3 regions of the Neobacillus sp. DHD-1R genome follow, and region 3 is predicted to be linked to each of the others. Evidence: predicted binding sites of a transcription regulator. Region 3 holds the regulator's gene; each other region holds the start of a gene.
The links. The regulator CtsR, encoded in region 3, represses protease genes until heat stress. The targets are predictions, from matches to a motif close to ATGGTCAATAAAGGTCAAACA.
Positions count from the first base shown of each region.

Region 1 (4,279 bases), 1.6 Mb from region 3:
ACGACTTTGGCCATTATTTTTACATTTTTGATATCTGTGTTATTTTTTATTGGGTGTACATTTTATGTGAAATCCATGATTAGAGAAAAGAAAAATAAAAATTTCAAATGGATTTCATGGGCATACCATATACTCCTTGTAGCGATATGGTTTATTTCCGGATTTTGGATTGTCGGTCTTGCCTATATACCCAGTTTACTTCGTGCATTTATTTTTTATGGCAGGAAGTTATCCCCAATTCAAATAGGTATTTATGAAATCATTAATTCGGTCATTTTCTTTGTCGTTCTTGCCATTCAAATTGTGATCCTTAAATAAAAAAATCGGTCGTAATTGACCGATTTTTTATATTATATTGATGCTGCTTACTTTACCTTAATCAACCTTACAAATTTCGACTGGACAATCCTCGCAGTCAATTGCTCTTTTTAAATAATCTATATCATGAATGGTAATCGTACCTTTATCGATGGAAATCACACCAGCTTTTCTTAAATCACCTAACAGACGATTAACTACCTCTCGTGAGGTTCCGCAGAAATTTGCCAGCTCTTGATTTGTTAAAGGAACCTCCACTAAAATTCCTTTATTATTTTTAACACCATAACTATTACTTATTCGAATCAAGGTTGAATACAAGGCTCCTTTTTTTCCATGAAGCACTAAATCCCGAAACTTGGTTTGCGTCTTACGATATTGCTGACTCATCCAGCGGATGAATTCAAAAGAAAGCGGCAGATTTTGTGACAATTTCTCCTCTAAAACATCTTTCATAATCACGGCTACTTCGCCGCTTTCCACAACACGAGCGCTTAATAAATATCGAGAAGAAGGAGAGAATAAGTTTAATTCACCAACAAATTCACCTTGGGAACACATTCTAAGCGTGAGTTCTCTTCCATCAGGTATTATTTTACCAATTTGGATGATGCCGCTTTGAATGATATAAAGTTCTTCAGCTGGTGAACCTTCTTGAAAAAGAAACGTTCCTTTTTCAATCTTCTTTATATGATGAACGGTCTCAAACAGATGTGACAATGTTACAGGCATTTCTTTTACTGACTGCATACGACTAACCACCTTAAAGGTACAAATTGATATTGAAAAAACATGCAAGTCAACGTTAAATTTACTAGATATTACTATTATTATATTGTTAACGAAGAATATTTAGCAATAATTGTGGAATAAGTTCATACAATCGTCAAAATTCAAATCTTTAAAGTATAAAATGTTTAATTTGAGAACTATCCAGCTACTACCTTCATTTCTTAGGAAATAATGTCGACTTTTAAGGAATTTGAAAGAAATTCCTTTAATGCTGGAACCACATTAGGAAATAATAAAGGTGTATAAGAGAAGGAGGGATAAGCATGGGACAAAATCATCAGTTTAAATCAGGGAAAAAGGCCCCAAACAATGGTGTATATGTTGAGATTGGCGACACAGGAAGTACTGTTGTCAACCCTAAAAAAATTAAACTGAAAGCAGGAGACCCGTTTCCTGAGACATCAAATGACGAACGGGTTTGGACGTATCAGCGAAAGCCATAATACGGAAAGAGAAAAGCCATCTTTTTAGGATGGCTTTTCTTATGACTAATAATTTACATATAGTTAAGGGTTGTTTTATAATAAAGATAAATAGGTCAAAAATGGTCAAACAAGGAGTGAGAAAAGTGGACCTTAACCGAATGACGGAGCGTTTACAACAAGGCTTAATGGATGCTCAGGTCTTAGCGATCAAAGAAAGTCATCAAGAAATAGATGAAATTCATTTATTTTTATCGTTAATCGACCAAGAAGACAGTTTGATTGCAGCTATATTAGAAAAGGCCAGTTTGCCGGCTGAGAAAGTAAAATCCAGCCTTTTAGAATCTTTAGCTAAAAAGCCTCAGGTTACTGGAAGCGGGGTAGAGCAAGGGAAACTTTATATTACAACTAAGCTGCAGAAATTATTAGTAAGTGCGGAGGAGTTTGCCTCTAAGTTTTCCGATGAGTATATTTCAGTTGAACATATCCTCTTAGCAGCTTCTTATGCTAATGATTCTGAAATGAAAAAAATCATCCAATCTTTTGGTCAAACGCCAGAAACAATATTAAAAGCAATAAAAGAAATAAGGGGGAACCAAAGAGTGACATCCCAAAATCCAGAGGCAGGCTATGATGCCCTTAAAAAATATGGAAGAGACCTTGTCGCCGAAGTGAAAGCGGGTAAGGTTGACCCGGTTATTGGCCGGGACACTGAAATTCGTAATGTGATTCGAATTTTATCGAGGAAAACAAAGAATAATCCAGTCCTAATTGGTGAACCAGGGGTCGGGAAGACTGCCATTGTCGAAGGTCTTGCGCAAAGAATTGTTAGAAAAGACGTACCTGAGGGATTAAAGGATAAAACCGTTTTTTCACTTGATATGAGTGCCTTAATAGCAGGGGCAAAATTTAGAGGCGAATTTGAAGAACGGCTAAAGGCTGTTTTAAATGAAGTTAAAAAAAGCGAAGGACAAATTTTGCTGTTTATTGATGAAATCCATACAATTGTGGGAGCTGGAAAAACCGAAGGGGCGATGGACGCTGGGAATATGTTAAAGCCGATGCTTGCACGTGGGGAACTACACTGCATTGGAGCGACTACACTTGATGAGCATCGTAAATATATTGAAAAAGATCCAGCCCTTGAACGAAGATTTCAACAAGTATTAGTTCAAGAACCGAATGTTGAAGACACGATTTCCATATTAAGAGGATTAAAGGAGCGGTTTGAAGTATATCATGGTGTGAAAATTCATGATCATGCCCTTGTGGCGGCGGCTACTTTGTCCGATCGCTATATTACAGACCGATTCTTACCAGATAAAGCTATTGACCTAGTCGATGAAGCCTGTGCCATGATTCGAACTGAAATTGATTCTATGCCAACGGAGCTTGATGAAGTGACACGCAGGGTTATGCAGCTTGAAATTGAAGAGGCCGCTTTACGAAAAGAGAGTGATGAGGGCAGTAGATTAAGGCTCGAGGCACTTTTAAAAGAACTTGCTGATTTAAAAGAACAGGCAAATATAATGAAAGCCAAATGGCTTCAAGAAAAGCAAAGTATACAGAAATTGCAAGAAAAACGGGAATTGCTTGAAAAGCTTCGTCGAGAGCTCCAGCAGGCGGAAGATCAATATGATTTAAACCGTGCTGCAGAACTTCGCCATGGACTAATTCCCGTAGCAGAAAAGGAACTTAAGGAATTAGAAAATCAAGCGATAAAGGGTGAGAGACTGCTTCGTGAAGAAGTAACAGGCGAGGAAATCTCAAATATCGTCTCTAGATGGACAGGAATTCCGCTCGCTAAACTAGTAGAAGGTGAAAGAGAAAAACTGTTGAAATTAGAATCGATCTTGCATGAAAGAGTTATAGGTCAAAATGAAGCAGTCAATTTGGTCGCAGATGCTGTGCTAAGGGCGAGGGCAGGTATTAAAGACCCAAACCGCCCAATTGGATCATTCTTATTTTTAGGGCCGACAGGTGTAGGGAAAACAGAGCTGGCAAAGGCGTTAGCTGAATCATTATTTGACAGTGAGGAACATATCATTCGCATTGATATGTCCGAGTATATGGAAAAGCATGCTGTTTCCCGATTAATTGGTGCACCTCCAGGTTATGTAGGCTATGAAGAAGGCGGACAATTGACAGAAGCTGTCCGGAGAAGACCATACTCGGTTATTTTAATGGATGAAATTGAAAAAGCACATCCGGAAGTATTTAATATTCTTTTACAAGCACTTGATGACGGAAGAATCACTGATTCACAAGGCCGGGTGGTGGATTTTAAAAACACAGTTATTATTATGACGTCTAATATTGGCTCGCACTTTTTACTTGAACGAAGTGAAAATGAAATTGAAATTTCTGATGCCACAAGAGAAAAGGTCATGGGACAGTTAAAAGCACATTTCCGACCAGAATTTTTAAATCGGATTGACGAGACCATCCTTTTTAAACCGTTAGCATTAGCTGAAATTAAAAGTATTGTTGTTAAGATGATGAGGGAACTGCAAAATAAGCTGAAACAACAGCAAATTGATATTTTAATTAGTGAAGAGGCGAAAGAATTTATTGCTGTAAATGGATTTGATCCACTATATGGTGCAAGACCTCTTAAACGCTTTATTCAAAGAAATATTGAAACGAAACTGGCAAGGGAGATAATAAGCGGCCGGGTACATGAACAGTCAACAGTGGAAATTCACATAAAAGATGAAGAAATCTCATTAACGGTTAATGAGAAATAA
Region 1 covers NZ_CM173232.1:1,482,033-1,486,311, forward strand. The annotation lists gene AC3ANL_RS07055 (YwiC-like family protein) at 1-318, shown strand, start outside; gene AC3ANL_RS07060 (Crp/Fnr family transcriptional regulator) at 376-1,050, opposite strand; gene AC3ANL_RS07065 (YjzC family protein) at 1,374-1,553, shown strand; gene clpB (ATP-dependent chaperone ClpB) at 1,679-4,279, shown strand.
Region 1: a site for CtsR is predicted at 1,645-1,665, ahead of clpB (ATP-dependent chaperone ClpB). Genes of this name have one in related genera too.

Region 2 (4,279 bases), 1.7 Mb from region 3:
ACTATATTTTTCTAGGTGCATTCTCAGGATTCTTGCTATATTTTATTTTTTGGTTAGGATTCCGAGCAATCCAAATTTTTAATCTTCCTTTCCATAATAATATAAATCAATTGTACCGTTGGTATGCACCCAAAGCTTTTTGGCACTACATTGCCCTCGTTTTAATTGCCTCACCTGGAGAAGAACTATTTTGGCGGGGGTTTGTCCAAAAAAGATTATTGAAAAACTTTAAACCATTATGGGGCATTTTTATTGCTGCGTTGCTCTACGCCTCAGTCAATATTTATTCCGGTTCATTTTTGCTTGTTTTCGCATCTTTAGTTTCAGGTTTCGTTTGGGGTTTACTTTATTATTGGAAAAAAAGTATGCCGCTTGTGATTGTATCCCATATTATCTTTGATATTATGATTTTTGTTATTTTGCCCTTTACATAAAGAAAGCAGCTGTCTCGAGGAGCTTTCTTTATTTTTTTTCTTCAGGGTTAAATGGTTTCATCCATAGCAAAATAAAAAAGGTCATGCAAATATAACCAAAGAGGGGATATAAATAAGATAAAAGCGTTCCATAATTAATTAGACTGATCAAATAGGAAACAGTAAAAATCCCTGTAACAGAAATCATGGTTGGTACTGGTATATATTGCTTCAGCTGTCGATCAAGTCCAAACACATTTCCTATCACGGATGTAAATATTTCTCCATAGATCACAAGCACGAAAATCCAATAAAAAAAAGGTGCTAAGTTTTTCATTACAATCGCCATTGGAATTTCATACAGTTCTAAATTTGGGAGCATAATTAAGGTAAAATGACTAGAAATTAAAATTAGTGTCAAGGCCGACCCACCGAGGATACCTCCCCACTTGATTGTCCAATCATCCTTCACCTCTGCAGCAATTGGGACCAATACCGCTTGAGCTAAACCCAGATTTAAGGCTGCATAGGAAAAGGGTGCTACCACACTTTTCCAACCATCCTCCGCATGGGGGATATATAATAAATGGTCTATAAAATTCGGCAATTGAATGGAATAAAGCATAAGGATGACACTAAAACTAATCATTAATGGAACCACAAAGCCATTAACCGCAAAAAGTCCCTTGGTTCCCACTAGCATGACAATAAAGGACAAGAAAATAGTCAAACAAACACCGACAGCTTTCGGGATTTCTAATTGTTCCTCAAAAACGGCTCCAGCACCAGAAAGCATGACCGCACTAACTCCAAGAAGCATAATAAGCATAAAGACATTGATCACACGGCTGGGCCATTTTCCAAACAAGTACTCATTAAATTCTTGGTACGATTTTGCATCTATTTGTGCGGACATTCTCATTAATTTTGTGCCCAATACAATAAAGAGATACCCGCTCATTAATATACTTATTAAGCCAAAGAGACCAAATCGTGAAAAAAATTCAACGATTTCTTTACCAGTGGCAAATCCTGCCCCAACCACTGTTCCTACATAAACTGCCGCAATTTGAAAAGCTTGCGTCCAACTCTTCACACCATCTCCCCCTCCTCATCAATATATGATTTGAGGGACAAACAAAGACGAGCTTTTTTCTCTATTTGGTAACCATTTCTATAAACAAATTACTTGAAAGTCAAAAAAGGTCAGGGTATACTATGTCTATAAGGTCAAATATAGTCAAAGTCAAACTAAATGAAATTTTACTATTTTAAGGAGGTTATTTACTTATGCTTTGTCAAATATGTAATCAAAACCATGCAAACATTCAATTAAGTATGAATATCAACGGACAACGTAAGGAAATGAAACTCTGCAATGCATGCTATACAAAAGAAAAACAAACCCTACATGCTGGGTTTGGTCCAAATATAAATTCATTTCCTAATTTTCCATTTGAAAATCTATTTTTCGCGAAGGGATTTCCCCAAGGTCAAGATATAAATGATCCGCACGCTCCACAGCATGCAGGAAAAACAGAACATAATGGTTTTATTGATCAATTTGGCCGAAATTTAAGTAACATGGCTAAAGCAGGTTTAATTGATCCCGTCATTGGCCGTGATGAAGAAGTAAAACAAGTTATTGAGATTTTGAATAGAAGAAACAAAAATAATCCTGTCTTAATTGGGGAACCTGGGGTCGGTAAAACGGCCATTGCCGAGGGTCTTGCAGCAAAACTAGCAAATGGTGATGTCCCAGGTAAACTACGAAATAAAGAAGTTTATTTATTAGATGTCGCTTCCCTTGTAGCCAATACGGGGATTCGTGGTCAATTTGAGGAAAGAATGAAACAATTGATTGCGGAATTACAGGAACGGAAAAATATTATCCTGTTTATTGATGAAATTCATTTGGTTGTGGGTGCAGGATCTGCAGAAGGTTCAATGGATGCAGGAAACATCCTAAAACCAGCACTTGCACGAGGTGAGTTACAAGTTATCGGTGCAACAACGTTAAAGGAATACCGACAAATTGAAAAGGATTCTGCTTTAGAACGGCGCTTCCAACCGATACATGTCCTTGAACCAACGCCTGAGGCTGCAATAAAAATCTTAAAAGGATTACAAAAAAAATATGAAGATTATCATAAAGTCAGCTATTCTGAAGATGCCATTCATGCATGCGTTCAATTGTCTCAGCGTTATATTCAGGATCGCTTCTTACCAGATAAAGCCATCGACTTACTAGACGAAGCTGGTTCTAAGTTAAATCTCATTTCTGATTACAGGAGCAACGATCAAATAGAGAAGCGCTTAAAAGAAATTGCTAGTGAGAAAGACAATGCCCTTAAGAATGAACAGTATGAAAAAGCTGCCGTCCTTCGGGATGAGGAAATAAAACTTGAAAAATCCTTAAATCATGAAGAAAGTTCCGAAAGACCAGTCGTAACTGTCTCACATATTCAAGACATTATTGAGCAAAAAACAGGGATTCCAGTCGGAAAGCTGCAACAAGATGAACAGGTCAAAATGAAGAATTTAGAAGAAAATCTTAATAAAAAAGTGATTGGTCAGGAAAAAGCTGTAACTAAAGTGGCAAAGGCAATTAGACGAAGCCGTGCTGGCTTAAAATCCAAACATCGCCCAATTGGTTCCTTCTTATTTGTTGGACCTACTGGTGTCGGAAAAACCGAGCTTTCCAAGACATTAGCCGAAGAATTATTTGGCACTAAAGATTCCATGATTCGCCTCGATATGAGTGAATATATGGAGAAGCACAGCGTCTCAAAATTAATCGGCTCTCCTCCAGGCTATATTGGTCATGATGACGCAGGACAGCTTACTGAAAAAGTACGGCGAAACCCATATAGTATTATTTTGTTGGATGAAATTGAAAAAGCACATCCAGATGTACAGCATATGTTCCTGCAAATTCTTGAAGATGGCCGTTTAACGGATAGCCAAGGAAGAATCGTCAGCTTTAAAGACACTGTCATAATCATGACAAGCAATGCAGGCATTAGTCGCAAAACGATCCACGTTGGTTTTGGAGCCAATGAAGCCATTGAAGAAGCTAGTATTCTTGACTCCCTAGGAAGCTTCTTTAAACCAGAGTTTTTAAATCGCTTTGATAGTATTATTGAATTTAATGCTCTCGATAAAGATCATATTTTGTATATTGTTGATCTAATGTTAAATGAATTACAAGAAACATTAGCAGAGCAACAAATAGAATTTTCGATTACAATGGCAGCAAAAGAAAAATTAGCTGAACTTGGCTACCATCCTGCTTTTGGAGCCCGTCCACTCCGTCGGGTGATCCAAGAACAATTGGAAGACAAAATTGCTGATTTTATCTTGGATCAGCCAGATGCAAAAAAATTATCTACCATAGTGGAAGATGGAGAATTAAAAGTAATATCGGAACCTGTTCCAGTTTTATAACTAAAAAGCGAAGCCACGCGGCTTCGCTTTTTAGTTATAGTTTTTCATCCTCAACTGAGTTTAACCATTCATCGATTACCCCGATGACTGATTCTACACACCCATCTTCAAATGGTGAGATTAAATTGGCAGCTTCGACTAGTTTGGTGAATGACATACTGCCGCCAAGCTTACAAAGTTTCACATAATCCGCCCATGCTTCTTGTTGATTTTCTCTTGAACGCTTCCAAAATTGGAACGCACAAATTTGTGCAAGGGTATAGTCAATATAATAAAACGGGGAATTAAAAATATGACCTTGGCGCTGCCAAAAGCCTCCATTTTCTAAATACTCATTCCCATCGTAATCTTTATGCGGCAAATACTTTTTCTCAATTTCCCGCCATTGAAGCTTCCGCTCTGATGGCGTTGCTGAAGGA
Region 2 covers NZ_CM173232.1:1,600,167-1,604,445, reverse strand. The annotation lists gene AC3ANL_RS07640 (CPBP family intramembrane glutamic endopeptidase) at 1-434, shown strand, start outside; gene AC3ANL_RS07635 (YkvI family membrane protein) at 463-1,509, opposite strand; gene AC3ANL_RS07630 (ATP-dependent Clp protease ATP-binding subunit) at 1,704-3,860, shown strand; gene AC3ANL_RS07625 (M3 family oligoendopeptidase) at 3,895-4,279, opposite strand, start outside.
Region 2: a site for CtsR is predicted at 1,640-1,660, ahead of AC3ANL_RS07630 (ATP-dependent Clp protease ATP-binding subunit). Genes of this name have one in related genera too.

Region 3 (4,279 bases):
AATTCAATTACCTTTTTTGCTCTAGGAGTATAGTGAATAGTTTGAGAAGCCTCTTGTCCTTTGCCAATTAAGTTTTCTACTTCTTTTTGGATTTTTTCAGAACCTAATCCAAGACCGTATAGTGCCTTGGCGGCAATGCCTTCTCCTTCGCGAACTAACCCTAATAAAACGTGCTCAGTTCCAATGTTGTTATGTCCAAGGCGGATGGCTTCCTCCTGGGCTAAAGCAAGAACCTTTTGTGCTCTTTCTGTAAAACGTCCAAACATCATATTCTCTTCCTCCTCACCTATTTTTCATTCTCCATTTTTATTCGATCCCTAATTAACGCGGCCCTTCTAATATCCCTTTCATGAGGCCTTAGTGGACCGCCAGCATATTGCTGCAGAAAACCCGGCTGGGTTAAAATCATTAATTCATTTAAAATGGTCTTAGGCATATTATCTATATACCCCATATCTATTCCGAGTCTAACATCGGATAAGCAGCGGGCTGCTTCTTTGGATTCAATAATCCGGCTATTAGATAACACTCCTAAGGAGCGGAATACCCTGTCTTCTAATTGTATGTTCGAAGTCTTTCGTAATGCTTCCCGAGCATACCTTTCTTGTGAAATTAGCTGACTCACAACACCTTTTAAATCACGACTAATATCTTCTTCAGACTTTCCAAGAGTAATTTGATTGGAAATTTGAAAAATATTACCTAATGCCTCACTTCCTTCACCATAAATCCCTCTCACAACAAGACCTAATTGATGAATAGCAGGAATAATTCGGTTAATTTGCTGGGTTAAAATTAACCCCGGTAAATGCATCATTACAGAAGCACGGAGACCCGTTCCAACATTTGTCGGACAGCTTGTTAAATAGCCGTGTTTTTCATCATAAGCGTAATGAATATTGCTTTCCAGCCAATCATCTATTTCATTAGCGGCATGAAGCGCTTCCGCTAATTGCAATCCGGGAAACAAACATTGGATTCGAATGTGGTCCTCTTCATTTATCATAATACTAACTTCTTCATTTTCGGTTAATAGAACGGCACCATATGGGGAGTCTTCAGCAAGCTGCGGACTAATTAAATGCTTTTCTACTAATACCCTTTTTTGAAGAGGCTGCATTTCATCCATTTTCAACAATTCCATTTTCCCAAACTCTTGAAGATCAGATTTATTTAAAATTTCTTCCATATTTACAATAATCGTTTTTGCTTCTTCGTGTGAAAAAACAGTTGGAAATTTATAGGCTCCAAAATTTCGTGCCAAGCGGATCCGGGAACTTAGGACGATATCCGAATCTGGTCCTTCTTCGCTCATCCAGGAGCTGACAGCCTGATTGAAAAAACGTTCAAGCGACACGTTAATCCCCTCCCTCTTCGCTTGCAGCTAATTGTTTCTCTATAGTTCGTATTTCGTCGCGAATATCGGCTGCTTTCTCAAACTCTTCCTGCGAAATGGCATCCTTTAGCGTACTTTTTAACTCTTCAAGCTGTTTACGAAGATGAATGCCGCCTCCGATTCTCTTCGGAATTTTACCATTATGGGTCCAGTTCCCACTATGAAGGCGCCTTAACACGGGTTTAAGCTGGTCTTTAAATGTTTCATAACAATGAGTACAGCCAAAACGGCCTACTTCTAAAAATTGTTGAAAGGTCATCGAACAATTTTCACATTGAAGGACTTCCTCCTGCTGGAATGGATTTTGGTTTGGCTTTTGAAAGGAAGGGTCGATATTTAATAATCCTGCTAATAAATTATTAAAAGCGAACCCAGATTCTCCATTAAAAATAAACATTTCACCTTTTTCCTGAGCACACTTTTCACATAGATGAACTTCTGTTTTTTCACCATTAATTATTTTTGTAAAATGAAGTGCCGCAGGCCTTTGATTACATTCTTGACAAATCATCTTTTCACCTCTCCGGCTGCACTAATTATTTATATTTCAAAGATGTTAACATTGCTTTTAACATTCTAGCTCTTAATTCATCACGGTATGGGAGATCAATGTATAAGACAGAGCGATCAATCACACTTAACATAATTTTGGCCTCTCGTTTTGTAATGACCTCCTCTTGGACAAGCCTAACAATGACATCCTCAGCACTTGTTTGACTAATCCGGCTCTGAATAAGTGATAGCAATTGATCAATTAAATGGGCTAAATCGTGGGATTGAACCTTCATAATTCGAATATACCCACCACCGCCTCGTTTACTCTCAACAATATATCCTCTTTCAATTGTAAAACGAGTATTTATTACATAATTAATTTGTGAAGGAACACATTGGAACTTATCCGCTATTTCACTTCGTTTAATTTCAACAAGGTCCTCCTCGCTCATTTCCAAAACCTGTTTTAGATATTTTTCAATTATATCGGAGATGTTTCTCATCTTCCCACCTCCCAACTTCTGACTTTGACTATATTTGACTTTAATTATACTGAAAATTTTTTTGAGATGCAACGATTCACTACTATTGATTTTCTCCAAATTTCACGGTTGTGAAACCTATTATGGATAAGAAAAACGTCAAAGACCGATTCGACTATTTTTACTCATGGAAAAGAAGTACATTCTAATTTAGACAAGAATGGTTCATTTTCCTCTTTTTGGAGTTAAAAATAACTTTCTATATTGTAATAGGATGGTTTTATAGTTTATTATCCGCTTTTGGCCATTTACTTTCCGCTTTTCCCTTTTTACTTTCCACTCAGCCATAATTTCAGCCTTTTAGGCAAAAAAAGACAACCCATTACAGGTTGTCTTTTTGTCGTGCCTGGCAACGTCCTACTCTCACAGGGACGCGTGTCCCAACTACCATCGGCGCTGAGAAGCTTAACTTCCGTGTTCGGTATGGGAACGGGTGTGACCTTCTCGCCTTAATTACCAGACTATAAAATTAGAGAGATCGTTCTCTCAAAACTAGATAATACAGAAGAAGTGGTAAAACTCAAGTTCGCTTTAAAACTGGTTAAGTCCTCGAACGATTAGTATCAGTCAGCTCCACATGTCGCCACGCTTCCACCTCTGACCTATCAACCTGATCATCTTTCAGGGTTCTTACTAGCTTGACGCTATGGGAAATCTCATCTTGAGGGGGGCTTCATGCTTAGATGCTTTCAGCACTTATCCCGTCCGCACATAGCTACCCAGCGATGCCTTTGGCAAGACAACTGGTACACCAGCGGTGCGTCCATCCCGGTCCTCTCGTACTAAGGACAGCTCCTCTCAAATTTCCTGCGCCCACGACGGATAGGGACCGAACTGTCTCACGACGTTCTGAACCCAGCTCGCGTACCGCTTTAATGGGCGAACAGCCCAACCCTTGGGACCGACTACAGCCCCAGGATGCGATGAGCCGACATCGAGGTGCCAAACCTCCCCGTCGATGTGGACTCTTGGGGGAGATAAGCCTGTTATCCCCGGGGTAGCTTTTATCCGTTGAGCGATGGCCCTTCCATGCGGAACCACCGGATCACTAAGCCCGACTTTCGTCCCTGCTCGACTTGTAGGTCTCGCAGTCAAGCTCCCTTGTGCCTTTACACTCTACGAATGATTTCCAACCATTCTGAGGGAACCTTTGGGCGCCTCCGTTACTCTTTAGGAGGCGACCGCCCCAGTCAAACTGCCCACCTGACACTGTCTCCCACCCCGATCAGGGGTGCGGGTTAGAATTTCAATACAGCCAGGGTAGTATCCCACCGACGCCTCTACCGAAGCTAGCGCTCCGGCTTCTCAGGCTCCTACCTATCCTGTACAAGCTGTACCAAAATTCAATATCAGGCTACAGTAAAGCTCCACGGGGTCTTTCCGTCCTGTCGCGGGTAACCTGCATCTTCACAGGTACTATAATTTCACCGAGTCTCTCGTTGAGACAGTGCCCAGATCGTTACGCCTTTCGTGCGGGTCGGAACTTACCCGACAAGGAATTTCGCTACCTTAGGACCGTTATAGTTACGGCCGCCGTTTACTGGGGCTTCGATTCAGAGCTTCGCTTGCGCTAACCCCTCCTCTTAACCTTCCAGCACCGGGCAGGCGTCAGCCCCTATACTTCGCCTTGCGGCTTCGCAGAGACCTGTGTTTTTGCTAAACAGTCGCCTGGGCCTATTCACTGCGGCTCTTCGAGGCTATTCACCCCAAAGAGCACCCCTTCTCCCGAAGTTACGGGGTCATTTTGCCGAGTTCCTTAACGAGAGTTCTCTCGCTCACCTTAGGATTCTCTCCTCGCCTACCTGTGTCGGTTTGCGGTACGGGCACCTTTTATCTCGCTAGAGGC
Region 3 covers NZ_CM173232.1:5,310,308-5,314,586, forward strand. The annotation lists gene clpC (ATP-dependent protease ATP-binding subunit ClpC) at 1-269, opposite strand, end outside; gene mcsB (protein-arginine kinase McsB) at 287-1,357, opposite strand; gene mcsA (protein-arginine kinase activator protein McsA) at 1,359-1,907, opposite strand; gene AC3ANL_RS26195 (CtsR family transcriptional regulator) at 1,933-2,394, opposite strand; rRNA gene rrf (5S ribosomal RNA) at 2,778-2,894, opposite strand; rRNA gene AC3ANL_RS26205 (23S ribosomal RNA) at 2,971-4,279, opposite strand, start outside.